Regions from separate parts of the Streptomyces sp. NPDC031265 genome, predicted to be linked through region 1. Evidence: predicted binding sites of a transcription regulator. Region 1 holds the regulator's gene; each other region holds the start of a gene.

Region 1 (5,789 bases):
CCCCCCCCCCCCCCCCCCCCCCCCCCCCCCCCCCCCCCCCCCCCCCCCCCCCCCCCCACCACCGGCCCGCACACAAAGACCGGGCCAAACCGTCAGCGGCCGTTGAACGCGTCCTTCAGCCGGGAGAACAAGCCCTGCTGCCCGGGCTGGAACTGGCCCAGGGGCCGCTCCTCGCCGCGCAGTTTGGCCAGCTGGCGCAGCAGGTCCTCCTGCTGCGGGTCCAGCTTGGTCGGGGTGGTGACCTCGACGTGGACGATCAGATCGCCCCGTCCGCCGCCGCGCAGATGCGTCACACCGCGCCCGTGCAGCGGGATGGACTGGCCCGACTGGGTGCCCGGGCGGATGTCCACCTCCTCCATGCCGTCCAGCGTCTGCAGCGGCACCTTGGTGCCGAGCGAGGCCGCCGTCATGGGGAGGGTCACCGTGCAGTGCAGATCGTCGCCACGGCGCTGGAAGACATCGTGGTTGAGCTCGTGGATCTCCACGTACAGATCACCGGCGGGGCCGCCGCCGGGGCCGACCTCGCCCTCGCCCGCGAGCTGGATGCGGGTGCCGTTGTCGACACCGGCCGGGATCTTGACCGTGAGCGTGCGGCGCGAGCGGATGCGGCCGTCGCCGGCGCACTCCGGGCACGGGGTGGGCACGACGGTCCCGAAGCCCTGGCACTGGGGGCAGGGGCGGGAGGTCATGACCTGGCCGAGGAAGGAGCGGGTCACCTGGGAGACCTCGCCGCGGCCGCGGCACATGTCACACGTCTGCGCCGAGGTGCCGGGGGCCGCGCCCTCGCCGCTGCAGGTCGTACACACCACCGCGGTGTCGACCTGGATCTCCTTGGTCGTACCGAAGGCCGCCTCGTTGAGGTCGATCTCCAGCCGGATCATGGCGTCCTGGCCGCGGCGGGTGCGCGAGCGCGGGCCGCGCTGTGCCGCGTTGCCGAAGAACGCGTCCATGATGTCCGAGAAGTTCCCGAAGCCGCCCGCGCCGAAGCCGCCGGCGCCACCGCCGCCGGAGGACGACAGGGGGTCGCCGCCGAGGTCGTAGACCTGCTTCTTCTGCGGGTCCGAGAGGACCTCGTAGGCAGCGTTGATCTCCTTGAAGCGCTCCTGCGTCTTCGGGTCCGGATTCACATCCGGGTGGAGTTCACGCGCCAGGCGCCGGAACGCCTTCTTGATCTCGTCCTGCGATGCGTCGCGGCGTACGCCCAGTACGGCGTAGTAGTCCGTGGCCACTTACGACTCCGCCAGGATCTGTCCGACGTAACGTGCCACTGCGCGTACCGCTCCCATCGTTCCGGGGTAATCCATGCGGGTCGGTCCGACCACGCCGAGTTTTGCGACGGCTTCGCCGCCCGAACCGTAGCCGACCGAGACCACGGACGTGGAGTTCAGCCCTTCATGGGCGTTCTCATGCCCGATTCGTACGGTCACGCCCGATTCCTTGGCCTCGCCGAGCAGCTTGAGGAGCACCACTTGCTCCTCCAGCGCCTCCAGCACCGGCCTGATCGTCAGAGGGAAGTCGTGTCCGAAGCGGGTGAGATTGGCGGTGCCGCCGATCATCAGCCGCTCCTCGGTCTCCTCGACCAGGGTTTCGAGCAGGGTGGAGAGCACCGTCGAAACGGTTCCTCGGTCCTCCGGCTCGAAGGACTCCGGCAGGTCCTGCACCAGCTGCGGGACGTCCGCGAAGCGGCGCCCCACCACCCGGCTGTTGAGCCGGGCCCGCAGGTCCGCCAGCGAGGTCTCGCCGAACGGCGCCGGGCAGTCGACCAGCCGCTGCTCGACCCGCCCGGTGTCCGTGATGAGCACCAGCATCAGTCTGGCCGGGGCCAGTGACAGCAGCTCCACGTGCCGCACGGTGGACCGTGTCAGCGACGGGTACTGCACGACGGCGACCTGCCGCGTCAGCTGCGCGAGCAGCCGCACGGTCCGCGCCACCACGTCGTCGAGGTCGACGGCCCCGTCCAGGAAGTTCTGGATGGCCCGCCGCTCCGGCGACGACATCGGCTTGACGCCCGCGAGCCGGTCGACGAACAGCCGGTAGCCCTTGTCGGTGGGAATGCGCCCCGCGCTGGTGTGAGGCTGGGCGATGAAGCCCTCCTCTTCCAGCACGGCCATGTCGTTGCGCACGGTCGCCGGGGAGACTCCCAGCGCGTGCCGCTCGGTCAGGGCCTTCGAGCCCACCGGCTCCTCGGTCCCGACATAGTCCTGGACGATGGCGCGCAGGACCTCAAGTCTGCGTTCACTGAGCACCGCGCACACCTCCAGCTGTCGTCCCTAGGCGCTCTGCCTGGCACTCTGTGCGTTCGAGTGCCAGCAATCCCCCGGCCAGTGTACGGCCGACCGGTACACCCCTAGCAAGGGCGGCCGCCCGTGACGCTCGCGGCGCGGTGGAGCGGCGCGGTCGGACGCCGTCCCCGACCGCCCGGGATAGCGTCACGTCATGGACGTCAGATGGGAAGAGTTCGGCTGGGAACGCCTCGGCGACGGCGTGGGCCGCCGCCGGCTTCCGGGGTGGGACGCGACGGCCGGGCTGGTCGTCGGCGCCGACGCGGTCCTGCTGTACGACACGGGGTCGACCCTGCGCGAGGGCGCCGAGCTGCGCGCCCAGGCACAGGCGCTGCTCGGGCGCCGGGTGACGCACATCGCACTCAGCCATCCGCACTTCGACCACGTGCTCGGCACGGCCGCGTTCTCGGGGGCCGAGGTGTACGGGGCGGTGGGCATCGACCGCGTGCTCGACGGCGACGCCCTGCGGACCGACGCCGTCGCGCACGGGGTGCCGGCCGCGCAGGCCGCCGAGGCGGCGGACCTGCTGGTGCGCCCGCACCACTTCGTGACGGGCGAGTGGACGCTGGAGCTGGGCGGGCGGCAGGTGCTGCTGGCGAACGTGGGCCCGGGCCACACCGGCCACGACCTGGCCGTACTGGTCCCGGGCTCGCCGGGGTCGCCCGAGATCGTCTTCTGCGGCGACCTGGTCGAGGAGTCCGGCGAGCCGCAGGCGGGCCCGGACGCGGTCCGCACCCGCTGGCCCGCAGCGCTGGACCGGCTGCTCGACCTGGGCGGCGAGGACGCGGTGTACGTGCCGGGGCACGGGGCGGTGGTCGACGCGGCGTTCGTACGGGCGCAGCGGACCCGACTCGCGGCGGAATTCGGCGTGTCGTAGCGGCGTACACCCATATGGCCACATGATCCGCCCGTATTCTCATCTGAATGCGCAGCTACAGCCCGGACCTGACTCCGCCCTGGAAGAAGGGGACCCCGGCCCCCGAGGTGCCCGCCGAGCTCGACCTGGTCGTCGAGGAGGTGACGACCGGGTTCTGCGGGGCGGTGCTCCGCTGTGAGGCGGGGACGGTGACGCTGGAGGACCGCTTCGGCAAGCAGCGCGTGTTCCCGATGGAGGCCCGGGGGTTCCTGCTGGAGGGCAAGGTGGTCACGCTGGTACGGCCGCCGGCACCCTCCCCCTCACGCCCGGCGCGCACCGCCTCCGGCTCCGTGGCGGTGCCGGGGGCGCGGGCGCGGGTCGCACGCGCCGGGCGCATCTACGTGGAGGGCCGCCACGACGCGGAACTGGTCGAAAGGGTCTGGGGCGACGACCTCCGGATCGAGGGCGTGGTCGTCGAGTACCTCTCGGGCATCGACGACCTCCCCGCCATCGTCGCGGACTTCGCCCCCGGCCCCGACGCGCGCCTGGGCGTCCTGGTCGACCACCTGGTCCCCGGCTCCAAGGAGTCCCGGATCGCGGCGGCGGTCACGGGGGAGCACGTGCTGGTGGCCGGGCACCCGTACATCGACGTGTGGGAGGCGGTGAAGCCGGCGTCGGTGGGGATCGGGTCGTGGCCGGTCGTGCCGCGGGGGGAGGACTGGAAGACGGGGGTGTGCCGGGCGCTGGGCTGGCCCCCCAACACGGGGGCGGCGTGGCAGCGGATCCTGTCGGGGGTCCGCTCCTACCGGGACCTGGAGCCGGAGCTGCTCGGCCGGGTGGAGGAACTGATCGACTTCGTCACGGATCCGGCCCCCACCCCGCCCCTTCGCTAAACACTCCGGGGGGGGTGGCTGAGGTGATTCTCCCGGGGCGGGGCTCCGCCCTGCGCGCCCCGCGCCCCTTCTCGGGGCCTGCGGCCCCTGCCCTCCTTCGGGGCTCCGCCCTGACCCCGGCACGGGGGTGGGGGGGTACCCGGGTTGCACCCCGCGCCCCTTCACGGGCCTGCGGCCCCTGCCCCCCTTCGGAGCTCCGCCCTGACCCCGGCACGGGGGTGGGGGGTACCTGGGTTGCGCCCCCCGCACCCGCCTTCGGGACTTCGCCCCGCACCCCGGCACGGGGTGGGGTGGGCTACCGGGGGCTCCGCCCCGGTCCCCTTCGTCTGCAGGCCGTCTGTGGCTGGGCGCGCCCACGCGCCGGAGCCGCACATGTCACAGTCCCGCCCCTGAAGGGGCGGGAGCTCCGCTCCCTGCCCCCCGCTCCTCAAACGCCGGAGGGCTGAAACGTGGCCGCGCCCCCTTCTGCCTGCATTTAGGGGCGCGGGGAACTGCGCGACCAGCCCCCACGAGCCCGCAGACAAACAGGGGTCCCGGGGCGGAGCCCCGCAACGGGGTCCGGGGGCGCAGCCCCCAGCAAGCCGCCTCGGCCCACCACCCGGCCGCCCGCCGGAGGGCTTTCGGGAAGGGACGGGAAGGCGAGGGGACTCAAAAGCTCAGTCCACCAAATCCCGCACCACCCCATCCGCCAACAACCTCCCCCGCAACGTAAGCACCGCCCGCCCCTCCCGATACGGCTCCGGCTCCAGGAGCCCCTCCGACAGGGCGCGGCGGGACGCCGCGAGGCCGGCCGGGTGCAGGAGGGACAGGGCGCAGCCGTCGCGGAGGCGCAGCTCCAGGAGGATGCGTTCGACTCGGCGGTCCGACAAGGAGAGGACCTCGCGACCCGCGCCCGGCGTGCGTCCGCCCGCCAGAGCCGCCGCATACGCCCCCGGGTGCTTCACGTTCCACCAGCGGACCCCGCCCACGTGGGAGTGGGCTCCCGGCCCCGCGCCCCACCAGTCCGCGCCCCGCCAGTACAGCTCGTTGTGGAGGCAGCGGCCGGCCTCCGTGGTGGCCCAGTTGGACACCTCGTACCAGTGGAAGCCCGCCTCCGCGAGCACCGCGTCCGCGATCAGATAGCGGTCCGCGTGGACGTCGTCGTCCGTCATCGGGACCTCGCCCCGGCGGATCCGGCGCGCCAGCTGGGTGCCCTCCTCGACGATGAGGGCGTAGGCGGAGATGTGGTCGGGGCCCGCCCCGACCGCCGCCGCCAGCGACTCCCGCCAGTCCTCGTCCGTCTCCCCCGGCGTCCCGTAGATCAGGTCCAGGTTGACGTGGTCGAAGCCCGCCGCCCGCGCCTCGGCGACGCACGCCTCGGGGCGCCCCGGCGTGTGCGTACGGTCGAGGATCTTCAGGACGTGCTGCTTCGCGCTCTGCATCCCGAAGGAGACGCGGTTGAAGCCGCCCGCCCTCAGCTCCTCCAGATACGCCCGGTCCACCGACTCCGGGTTCGCCTCCGTCGTCACCTCGGCGTCGTCCGCCAGGCCGAATTCCTCGCGTACGGCCGACAGCATGCGGACCAGGTCGGACGCCGGGAGCAGGGTCGGGGTGCCGCCGCCCACGAAGACCGTGCGGACCGGGCGGGGGTCGTCGCCGAGCACCTTCCGGGCGAGGCGGACCTCGTCGGTCAGGGTGGAGGCGTAGTTGTCCCGGGACGCCAGGACGCCGCCGGAGCCGCGCAGCTCCGTGGCGGTGTACGTGTTGAAGTCGCAGTAT
Region 2 (5,789 bases), on a different contig from region 1:
GGCCATGTCCTGCAGCATCGCCTTGCGGCGGTCGCCGAAGCCCGGGGCCTTGACGGCCACGGCGTTGAACGTGCCGCGGATCTTGTTGACGACCAGGGTCGACAGGGCCTCGCCCTCGACGTCCTCGGCGATGATCAGGAGCGGCTTGGAGGCGCCGGCCTGGATGACCTTCTCCAGGAGCGGCAGCAGGTCCTGGATCGAGGAGATCTTGCCCTGGTTGATCAGGATGTACGGGTCGTCGAGGACGGCCTCCATACGCTCCTGGTCGGAGACCATGTACGGCGAGAGGTAGCCCTTGTCGAAGGCCATGCCCTCGGTGAACTCCAGCTCCAGGCCGAAGGTGTTGGACTCCTCGACGGTGATGACACCGTCCTTGCCGACCTTGTCCATCGCCTCGGCGATGAGCTCGCCGACCTGGGTGTCCTGCGCGGAGAGCGCGGCCACGGCGGCGATGTCGGACTTGTCCTCGATCGGACGCGCGGTGGCGAGCAGCTCCTCCGAGACGGCCTTGACGGCCGCGTCGATGCCCTTCTTCAGGGCGGCCGGGGAGGCGCCGGCGGCGACGTTGCGCAGGCCCTCGCGGACCAGCGCCTGGGCCAGCACGGTGGCGGTGGTGGTGCCGTCACCCGCGATGTCGTTGGTCTTGGTCGCCACCTCCTTCACGAGCTGGGCGCCCAGGTTCTCGTACGGGTCGTCGAGCTCGACCTCGCGGGCGATCGTGACACCGTCGTTGGTGATGGTGGGGGCGCCGAACTTCTTGTCGATGACGACGTTGCGGCCCTTGGGACCGATCGTCACCTTCACAGTGTCGGCAAGCTTGTTGACGCCGCGCTCAAGGGCGCGACGGGCGTCCTCGTCGAACTTCAGGATCTTCGCCATGGGAGCGGTTCAGCCCTCTCGGAAACTCGGTGATACGAAAACTGCGCCCCTCGCCGCCCGGCTGTCAGCGGGGCGGCCAGGGGCGCAGCTCAGAAGCATTCGCTTCGAGATGAATTACTTCTCGATGATCGCGAGCACGTCGCGGGCCGAGAGGACGAGGTACTCCTCGCCGTTGTACTTCACCTCGGTGCCGCCGTACTTGCTGTAGAGCACGACGTCGCCGACGGAGACGTCGAGCTCGACGCGCTTGCCGTCCTCGATCCGGCCCGGACCCACGGCCAGGACGACGCCCTCCTGGGGCTTCTCCTTGGCGGTGTCCGGAATGACCAGGCCGGAGGCCGTGGTCTGCTCGGCGTCGAGCGGCTGGACCACAATGCGGTCCTCGAGCGGCTTGATGGCAACCTTGGAGCTGGCGGTCGTCACGATCCGGTCTCCCCCTTCGGAGATCTCACGGGGTTAACTGTTTGGGTGGCGACCAGGTGGATCCGTCGTCGCGGGTGCCGGACCTGCCCGTCGCTGTGTTGGCACTCTCCAGTGGGGAGTGCCAGACCTGAGACTAGGACGGCGATTAGCACTCGGTCAAGCGGAGTGCCAAGCCGACGGCTGTGGCGACCGGATTTCGCAGGTGCGGCGCGGCCTCTTCGCCGGGGCGCCCGACTCCCCCTTCGAGCCCCCTCCGAGCCCCCCGGCCCGGGCCGACGGCGAATTCACCCATCTGGTTCGCCCCTGCCCCTGTGGACTTCGCGACACGGCTCGTTTCGGAAAAACCGTCGCCATCCAGACGAAAGGGTCCCTAGGGTCGGGCCGATGAGGACGATGCGTACGGGTACGGGAACAGGGCCCCGCACGGACGGCGACTTCGACGACGGCCACGGTGAGGCCGGGCCGGGACGGGCGCTCGCGTCCGCCCGCCGCCGCACCGAGGCGCTGCTGCTGGCGCTGGTCGTGGTCGTCACGGTCGGCGGCCACGCCTGCGTGTCGGCGGCGATGACGGGCGGGCTGCCGCGCGCCACGGCCGAGTTCGCGGTCAGCATGACGCTGATGTCACTGGCCGGGCATCTGACCGTACGCAGGTTCGCGGCGTACGCGGACCCGCTGATCCTGCCCCTCGCGGTGCTCCTGTCCGGACTGGGCCTGGTGCTGCTCTACCGGCTCGACCCGGCGTACGCGAAGGCGTTCAAGTCGGCGCCCACCGCGTCGGGGCAGCTGGTGTGGACGGTCATCGGGCTCGCGGGCTGCCTGCTGACCGTGGTGCTGCTGCGCGACCACCGGCGCCTTCAGCGCTACATATATGTCTCGATGGCGGTGGCGCTGATCCTCCTGATGGCACCGTCGTTCTTCGGGGCGGACACGTACGGCGCCAAGCGGTGGGTCTATCTCGGCCCGTTCTCGCTCCAGCCCGGCGAGTTCGTGAAGATCATGATCACGGTGTTCTTCGCGGGCTATCTGGTGGTCCACCGCGACTCGCTGGCGCTCACCGGCCGCAAGGTCCTGGGCGTCCGGCTGCCGCCGGGCCGCCAGATGGCGCCGCTGGTGGCGATCTGGGTGCTGAGCCTGCTGGTGCTCGTCTTCGAACGCGACCTGGGCACGTCGCTGATCTTCTTCGGGCTCTTCGTGGTCATGCTGTACGTGGCGACCGAGCGCACCAGTTGGGTCGTGTGCGGGGTGCTGCTGGCGGCCGCCGGGGCGTACGTCGTCGGCTCGACCGAGCCGCACGTCAAGGGCCGGATCGTGGCCTGGCTGCACCCCTTCGACGTCTTCCTGCCGCTGGATCAGCGCCCGCCCGGCCTGGTCTCAGACCAACTGGCGCAGGGGCTCTTCAGCTTCGGCAGCGGCGGGATGACCGGCACGGGCCTCGGCGAGGGCCACCCCGAACTGGTCGGCTTCGCGGGGCGCAGCGACTTCATCCTGACCACGGTCGGGGAGGAGCTGGGCATGGCCGGGGTGATGGCGGTGCTCCTGCTGTACGGACTACTGGTCCAGCGGGGCCTGCGGACGGCCCTGGCGGCCCACGACGCGTTCGGCAAACTCCTGGCGACGGGTTTGGCGGCGGCGCTGGCGCTCCAGGTGTTCGTGGTGGTCGGCGGGGTGACCGGCCTGATCCCCCTCACGGGCAAGGCACTTCCGTTCCTGGCCAAGGGGGGATCGTCGCTGGTGGCGAACTGGGTGATGATCGCGTTGCTGATCCGGGTGAGCGATGGGGCGGGGAGGCGGCGGGCGTCTGGGGGTGCGGGGTGAGGCGTCTGCGGGATGTCTGTGGCTGGTCGCGCAGTCCCTCCGGGGGGTGCGGGGTGAGGCGTCTGCGGGATGTCTGTGGCTGGTCGCGCAGTTCCCCGCGCCCCTGAGGGGGATGCGGAGCTCGGGCCGGGCGGGCTCCCGGGGAGCGTGTTCTTTCTCTGCGGGCGGGTGGGGGCTGGTCGCGCAGTTCCCCGCGCCCCTTAAGGCAGAAGGGGGCTCGGGGCATCCAGCCCCTCCGGGGTGCGAGGAGCTGGGCCCGGCCAGATTCAGCCCGTCCCGGCGTGCGAAGGAGCTGGGCCCGGGCAGAACTCAGCCCCTCCGGCGTTTGAGGAGCGGGGTCCGGGGCGGAGCCCCGAGAGCGGGGGCCGGGGGCCGCGCCCCCGGGCCAGGTAGCCCACCCACCCCCGTGCCGGGGGCCGGGGCGGAGCCCCGAAGCGGGGAGCAGGGTGCCGCAGGCCCCGCCAGAGGTGCAGGCCCCGCCAGAGGTGCAGGCCCGCCAGGGGTGCAGGGGGGGGCGCCCCCCGCCAAAACCGGGTCCGGGGGGACGCCCCCCGGGTACCGGGGGCGCAGCCCCCGGGAGGCCCACCTCAGCCCCCACCCACCCCCGGAGGCCACGCGGCGGAGCCGCACATGTCACAGCGGGAACGGGCGGGGTGGGGGAAACCGCCCCCGCCCCCACGGGCATCAGACGTAATCCTCCAGCCTGGCCACCGCATACCCCTTGTCCGTGATGACCTTCATGACCTGCCTGATCATGTCCGGCATCGTCCCCTTCCAGTCCTCCCGCCCCCGGAAGTGCGTGAGCACAATGTCCCCGGGATGCAGATCCCGGTCCCACTCGCGCCACTCCATGTGGTCGGGGAACGCCTCCGCCGCCCACAACGGCACGGCCTTGACGCCGCACGACTGGGCCGCGCGCAGGGTGTCCTCGTTGTAGTTGCCGTACGGCGGCCGGAAGAGCCGGGGCCGCTTGCCCGCCCATTTCCCGATCTTGTCCTGCTGGTCGCAGATCTCGTGCCGCTGCTCCTCGTACGAGAGCGCGGGCATATAGCGGTGGTTGAGCGTGTGGTTGTTGAGCGTGACGCCCAGGCCCTGCATCCGCTTGAAGTACGGGTAGTCGGTGCGTACGAGATAGTCGCTGAGGAACGCGCTGTACGGGATGCGCAGTTCCCGCATCATCTTCAGCAGCGCGGGGTCCTTCTCGGCCCCGTCGTCGATGGTGAGGAAAACGATCCGGTCCTTGGTCGGCACGGTCGTGAACACGGGCGGCAGGGAGTCACCGCCGTCCGTCTCGAAGCCGGGCCGGTTGGTGATCTTCGGTTTGACGGCGGGCGGGGCGGGCGCGGCCAGCGGCACCTTGGCCAGTTTCCACTTCTTGGCGGCGACGACGCGGGCGGCCTGGGCCTCCTTGAGGTGGGCGGAGTAGCCGGCGAGGGCGCGGGCGGCGTCGTTCTCGTAGGCCTGCGGCCCGGCGGCGGCCTTGTCGCCGTGCCCGGGCCGGCCGGTGGGGGTGTCCTCGGCGGCGCACCCGGAGGCGAGCGCGGTGGCGACGAGCCCGGCCACCAGAACGAGCGGCGCTTTCGGCACACCACCGCGCCTGAAGTCTTCCTTTTGTCGTACGAGCTGCATGGCGCCGCATCCTGTCAGCGCGGGGCGGTATACCGGAGGCGACACCCGTCACCGGACGCGCACCGTCCCCCGCCTGGCCCACAATGGGGCGGGTGAACGACCTCGACACCTTCCGCACCCTGCTCACCCCCGAGGGCACGGGCCTGCTGGACTCGCTCCGCGACTACGACCCGTCCCAGGAGCTGGCGGTGGCGACCCGGCTGCGCCGGACGTACGCCCCCGAGCTGGTCTCGGCGGCCCTGGCCCAGGCGCGGCTGCGGCAGCGCGCGGTCGCGAAGTTCGGCGCGGACGACGCGTACCGGATGTTCTTCACGCCCAACGGCGTCGAGCAGTCGACGCGCGCGTCGGTGGCCGCCTACCGCGCCCGGGTCTTCGCCGCCCAGGGCGTACGGGGCGTGGCCGATCTGTGCTGCGGCATCGGCGGCGACGCGCTGGCCCTCGCCCGGGCGGGCATCTCCGTCCTCGCGGTGGACCGCGACGAGCTCACGGCGGAGGTCGCCCGCGCGAACGCTACGGCGCTGGGCCTCGCGGAGCTGATCGAGGTGCGGTGCGCGGACGTGACGGACGTGGACACGTCGGGGTGGGACGCGGTGTTCGTCGACCCGGCACGGCGGGGCGGGCGCGGCCGGATCTTCGACCCCGAGGCGTACTCGCCCCCGCTCTCCTGGGCGGTCGGCGCGGCCCGGAAGGCCCCCTTCGCCGCCCTGAAGATCGCCCCCGGCATCCCCCACGAGTCGGTCCCGCCGGAGGCCGAGGCGGAGTGGATCTCGGACGGGGGCGATGTGAAGGAGGCGGTGCTGTGGTTCGGGGGCGCGCACGCCCCCGCGCACGCCCGTACGCCCGGCACGGTCCGCGCCACCCTGCTCCCGGCCGAGGCCACCCTGCGGGCGCCCGCGCCGCTGCCCGCGCCGCCGGTCGGGCCGGTCGGGCGCTACCTGTACGAGCCGGACGGCGCGGTCATCCGCGCGCACCTCGTCGCCGACATCGTCAGGGCGTGCGACGGCCGCCTCATCGACGAGACCATCGCGTACGTGACGAGCGAC
Region 3 (5,789 bases), on a different contig from region 1:
ATCTACGGCGTCGGGGCCTCCTCGCTCGTCGGCCAGGACCTCGCCCAGAAGCTGCTGCGGATCGGGCTCATCGCGCACGCCCACACCGACCCGCACCTCGCCGTCACCAACGCCGTGCAGCTGCGGTCGGGGGACGCCGCCGTCGCCATCACCCACTCCGGCTCGACCGGCGACGTCATCGAGCCGCTGCGCGTCGCCTTCGACCGGGGCGCCACCACCATCGCCATCACCGGCCGTCCCGACGGCCCCGTCTCCCAGTACGCCGACCACATACTGACCACCTCGACCGCCCGCGAGAGTGAGCTGCGCCCGGCCGCGATGTCGTCCCGGACGAGTCAACTCCTCGTCGTGGACTGCCTGTTCATCGGCGTCGCCCAGCGCACGTACGAGACGGCCGCCCCCGCGCTCGCCGCCTCCTACGAGGCGCTCGCCCACCGCCACAGCCCGCGCACCCGCTGACCCCGGGCGCCCTCGCACACGTACGGAAAGAGCAGCGCTCCCATGACTTCGACGTACGGGGAACTCCGCGCCCAGCTGGCCGCGTTGACCACCGAGGCGTTCCGTCCCGAGCTCGCCGACATCGACCGGCTGCCGACCGCCGAGATCGCCCGCATCATGAACGGCGAGGACGCCACGGTCCCCGCCGCCGTCGCCGCGCAGCTGCCGCGGATCGCCGCCGCCATCGACGCCACCGCCGAGCGGATGGCCCGGGGCGGGCGGCTGGTCTACGCGGGTGCGGGCACCGCCGGGCGGCTCGGCGTCCTGGACGCCAGCGAGTGCCCGCCCACCTTCAACACCGACCCCTCCCAGGTCGTCGGGCTGATCGCGGGCGGGCCTGCGGCCATCGCCACGTCCGTCGAAGGGGCCGAGGACTCGAAGGAGCTGGCGGCGGGTGATCTGGACGGGCTCGGGCTCACCGCGCTCGACACCGTCGTCGGTGTCTCCGCCTCCGGCCGCACCCCGTACGCAGTCGGCGCCGTGGAACACGCCCGTGCGCGCGGGGCGTTGACGATCGGCCTGGCCTGCAACGCCGGGTCCGCCCTGGCCGCCGCCGCCGAGCACGGCATCGAGGTCGTGGTCGGGCCGGAGCTGCTGACCGGCTCCACCCGGCTCAAGTCCGGCACCGCCCAGAAGCTCGTCCTCAACATGATCTCGACGATCACGATGATCCGGCTCGGCAAGACGTACGGGAACCTCATGGTCGACGTACGGGCCTCCAACGAGAAGCTGCGGGCCCGCTCGCGGCGGATCGTCTCGCTCGCGACGGGCGCGGGCGAGAAGGACATCGAGGCGGCCCTCGTGGCCGCCGACGGCGAGGTGAAGACGGCGATCCTGATGCTCCTCGCGGACGTGGACGCGCCCACGGCGACACGCCGCCTGGAGCGGGCGGACGGCCATCTGCGCACGGCGCTGACGTAGCCGCGCGGCAGCTCCCGTACGCGGCCGGCGGCAGCTCCCGTAGGCAGCCTCTCGCCCCGAGCCGGGGCGGCAACTCCCGTACGTCGACACCGTCTTACGCTCTCGTCATGAGCCCGTCCGACCGCGAACCCGAACCCGTCTTCACCCGCATCAACGGCCGCTTCGCCTACAACCCCGCCAACCCCGTCGGCCTCACCCTCATCCTCCTCACCCTGGTCTTCGTCGGCGTCGCCATGTACGTCGTGAACGACCAGACCCACTGGAGCGAAGGCGAACTGCGGGACGTCGCCCACCAGGCGGCGCACGATCTGGACGACACGACCCAGCTCAACATCGATCCGTCGCAGAGGTTCTCCGGCTACGACTACGCGCGGACGATCGAGGACGCCATGAAGAACACCGGCGCGGGCCAGTGGTTCGCCGACCCGATCGTGCTGCGCAGCCACGGCACGGACCCGGCGGCGTACGACATCACCGGCTCCGGCACCCACGCGGCGTTCTGCATGCACCTCACCGTCAGCCCGTTCGGCGGCGGGAAGGCGGTGATCAGGGCCCGGGTCACGGACGGCACCTGCTGACCCCGCCCCGGCCGCCCCCGGACACGCCGGAGGGCGGCACCCCTGCGAACAGGAGTGCCGCCCTCGGCGTACAGCGTTATGGAGCCACCGATCCCTGAGGGGATCAGAAGTCCATGTCACCGCCCGGCATGCCGCCCGGAGCGGCCGCAGAGGCCTTCTCCGGCTTGTCGGCGATGACGGCCTCGGTGGTGAGGAACAGCGCGGCGATCGACGCGGCGTTCTGCAGCGCGGAACGCGTCACCTTCGCCGGGTCGATGATGCCCTCGGCGATCATGTCGACGTACTCGCCGGTCGCGGCGTTCAGGCCGTGACCGATCGGAAGGTTGCGCACCTTCTCGACGACGACGCCGCCCTCAAGACCACCGTTGACGGCGATCTGCTTCAGCGGGGCCTCCAGGGCGAGCTTCACGGCGTTGGCGCCGGTCGCCTCGTCACCCGACAGGTCCAGCTTCTCGAAGACCGAGGAGGCCTGCAGCAGGGCCACGCCACCACCGGCGACGATGCCCTCCTCGACGGCCGCCTTCGCGTTGCGAACGGCGTCCTCGATGCGGTGCTTGCGCTCCTTGAGCTCCACCTCGGTGGCGGCGCCGGCCTTGATGACGGCCACGCCGCCGGCCAGCTTCGCCAGACGCTCCTGGAGCTTCTCGCGGTCGTAGTCCGAGTCCGAGTTCTCGATCTCGGCACGGATCTGGTTGACCCGGCCCGCGACCTGCTCGCTGTCGCCGGAGCCGTCCACGATCGTGGTCTCGTCCTTGGTGATGACGACCTTGCGGGCGCGGCCCAGCAGGTCGAGACCCGCGTTCTCCAGCTTGAGGCCGACCTCCTCGGAGATGACCGTGCCGCCGGTGAGGATGGCGATGTCGTTCAGCATCGCCTTGCGGCGGTCGCCGAAGCCCGGGGCCTTGACGGCCACGGACTTGAAGGTGCCACGGATCTTGTTCACGACCAGGGTCGAGAGGGCCTCGCCCTCGACGTCCTCGGCGATGATCAGGAGCGGCTTGCCCGACTGCATGACCTTCTCAAGGAGCGGCAGCAGGTCCTTGACCGAGCCGATCTTCGAGTTGACGATCAGGATGTACGGGTCGTCGAGCGCGGCTTCCATGCGCTCCATGTCGGTCGCGAAGTACGCCGAGATGTAGCCCTTGTCGAAGCGCATGCCCTCGGTGAGCTCAAGCTCCAGACCGAAGGTCTGGGACTCCTCGACCGTGATGACGCCTTCCTTGCCGACCTTGTCCATCGCCTCGGCGATGAGCTCGCCGATCTGGGTGTCGGCGGCGGAGATGGAGGCCGTCGAAGCGATCTGCTCCTTGGTCTCGACATCCTTCGCCTGCTCCAGCAGCGCACCGGAGACGGCCTCGACGGCCTTCTCGATGCCGCGCTTCAGAGCCATCGGGTTGGCGCCGGCGGCCACGTTGCGCAGACCCTCGCGGACGAGAGCCTGGGCGAGGACGGTCGCGGTGGTCGTACCGTCACCGGCGACGTCGTCCGTCTTCTTGGCGACTTCCTTGACCAGCTCGGCGCCGATCTTCTCGTACGGGTCCTCGAGCTCGATCTCCTTGGCGATGGAAACACCATCGTTGGTGATCGTGGGGGCGCCCCACTTCTTCTCGAGGACGACGTTGCGGCCCTTGGGGCCAAGGGTGACCTTGACGGCGTCGGCGAGCTGGTTCATCCCGCGCTCGAGACCGCGCCGTGCCTCCTCGTCGAACGCGATGATCTTGGCCATGTGAAGTGGTCCTCCCGGACAGGGGTGGATTCTCCGGATCGAGCAAGCGCCCGCGACGGACGGCCTGCGCGCCTTGTGGTTCCTTACCCCACGCGGCTCGCGGACCTCACCGACCCGATCCTGGTTCTGTCACTCTCACTCGGAGAGTGCTAACGCCAATGATTAGCACTCGACCCAGGAGAGTGCAAGGCCGTCCCACCGTCCCGGCCGGGTCCCGGACACCTCCGCGCCGACCCCCGGGCCCGGACGCGCACGTGGGGCCCGCATCCATTTACAGAGGATGCGGGCCCCACGTGCGTGAGTGCGTCGGTGGCCGATCGCGCCGAGATCAGACGGCGAGCTTGACCATGTCCGCCTGCGGACCCTTCTGGCCCTGCGAGATCTCGAACTCGACTCGCTGACCTTCTTCAAGGGTGCGGTACCCGTCCATCTGGATCGCGCTGTAGTGGACGAAAACATCCGCACCACCGTCGACCGCGATGAAGCCGTACCCCTTCTCCGCGTTGAACCACTTGACGGTGCCCTGAGCCATGCCTAACTCCCCTATTACTGGCCCTTGCACGGGACCGCACTTCGCGGACCCGGGTCAGACCTCCACCCTCCGACAGGAGAGGGTGTGCGCCGGAACGCGTCGACCGCGGCTGAATGTATCTGCCCAACTGCCCTCTGCAACAGGTCAATCGGACGAGAATTCCGGGCAGGGGTGAAGAGCGGAATGCCGCGAAATTCAGCATTCCGGGGCAAGTCGGGCCGGGCAAAGCGCACTTAAGGAGCAATATGCTCGAACACTTTGACTGCTTCTCGACGCCGGTTCGTCGCGTTCTCATATGCACGTGGCACGCGCAACGAAGGGGACTTCCCCACTGTACCGCGCTCAACCACACTGAATTGCCCCCTCCGCTTAGCTTGCGGAGGGGGCAATTCAGGTAACTGTGCGTGTGACGCGCCTATGTCCAGCAGCCGTCGGCACTTTGCTCGACGGTCAGCCTCCGGCGACGGCCGGAATGATCGAGACGCCCGCGCCGTCCGGCGTCGCCGTCTCCAGGCCCTGCTCGAAGCGGACGTCGTCGTCGTTGACGTACACGTTGACGAAGCGGCGCAGCTTGCCCTGGTCGTCCAGCACCCGGGCGGCGATCCCGGCGTGGTTCTTCTCCAGGTCGGCGATGACCTCGGCGAGGGTGCCACCCTCGGCCGCGACCTCGGACTTGCCGCCGGTGTACGTACGGAGAATGGTGGGGATGCGGACGTTGACGCTCATGTCTTCTGCCTTCCGTGCTCTCGAGACGATGGGGGTCCCTCCCTGCTCCTTAAGAGCTTGGGGGAGGTCAGCCGGCCAGGCCGGCACCGCGGAACGCGTCCAGGCTCGGGCGGATGGTCGCGGACGGTCCAGTGGTCGGCGCCACCGCGTCCAGGGTCTTGAGACCGTCACCCGTGTTGAGGACGACAGTAGTCAGGGTCGGGTCCAGGAGCCCGTTCTCGATGAGCTTCCGTGTGACGCCGACCGTCACGCCGCCCGCCGTCTCGGCGAAGATGCCCTCGGTCCGGGCGAGCAGCTTGATCGCGTCCACGACCTGCTCGTCGTTCACGTCCTCCACCGCGCCGCCGGTGCGCCGGGCGATGTCCAGGACGTACGGGCCGTCCGCCGGGTTGCCGATGGCCAGCGACTTGGCGATGGTGTCCGGCTTCTGCGGCCGTACGACGTCGTGGCCCGCCTTGAAGGCGGTGGATACCGGAGAGCAGCCCTCCGCCTGAGCGCCGAAGATCTTGTACGGCTTGTCCTCGACCAGGCCCAGCTTGATCAGCTCCTGGAGACCCTTGTCGATCTTGGTGAGCTGGGAGCCGGAGGCGATCGGGATGACGATCTGGTCCGGGAGCCGCCAGCCGAGCTGTTCGCAGATCTCGTACGCCAGCGTCTTGGAGCCCTCGCCGTAGTACGGGCGCAGGTTCACGTTCACAAAGCCCCAGCCCTCGCCGAGCGGGTCCCCGATGAGTTCCGAGCAGAAGCGGTTGACGTCGTCGTAGTTGCCCTCGATGCCGACCAGCTCGCCGCCGTACACCGCGGCCAT

Evidence for each region. Region 1 encodes HrcA, which represses chaperone genes, less so after heat shock. Its sites were predicted from a motif close to TTNGCACTCNGNNNNNCNGAGTGCNAA; they were not measured.
Region 2: groES (co-chaperone GroES) is a predicted target of HrcA. The motif match lies at 1,448-1,474, and genes of this name have one in related genera.
Region 3: groL (chaperonin GroEL) is a predicted target of HrcA. The motif match lies at 3,886-3,912, and genes of this name have one in related genera.

The regions. Positions count from the first base shown of each region.
Region 1 covers NZ_JBVIHM010000029.1:29-5,817, forward strand. Annotated here, with positions in the region: gene dnaJ (molecular chaperone DnaJ) at 93-1,229, opposite strand; gene hrcA (heat-inducible transcriptional repressor HrcA) at 1,230-2,246, opposite strand; gene ACZ499_RS32290 (MBL fold metallo-hydrolase) at 2,437-3,159, shown strand; gene ACZ499_RS32295 (DUF3097 domain-containing protein) at 3,207-4,031, shown strand; gene hemW (radical SAM family heme chaperone HemW) at 4,688-5,789, opposite strand, start outside.
Region 2 covers NZ_JBVIHM010000009.1:180,900-186,688, forward strand. Annotated here, with positions in the region: gene groL (chaperonin GroEL) at 1-879, opposite strand, end outside; gene groES (co-chaperone GroES) at 994-1,302, opposite strand; gene ACZ499_RS16775 (FtsW/RodA/SpoVE family cell cycle protein) at 1,696-3,117, shown strand; gene ACZ499_RS16780 (polysaccharide deacetylase family protein) at 3,802-4,746, opposite strand; gene ACZ499_RS16785 (class I SAM-dependent methyltransferase) at 4,830-5,789, shown strand, end outside.
Region 3 covers NZ_JBVIHM010000001.1:569,660-575,448, reverse strand. Annotated here, with positions in the region: gene ACZ499_RS02795 (MurR/RpiR family transcriptional regulator) at 1-459, shown strand, start outside; gene murQ (N-acetylmuramic acid 6-phosphate etherase) at 502-1,419, shown strand; gene ACZ499_RS02785 (hypothetical protein) at 1,527-1,997, shown strand; gene groL (chaperonin GroEL) at 2,101-3,723, opposite strand; gene ACZ499_RS02775 (cold-shock protein) at 4,052-4,255, opposite strand; gene ACZ499_RS02770 (MoaD/ThiS family protein) at 4,706-4,981, opposite strand; gene thrC (threonine synthase) at 5,049-5,789, opposite strand, start outside.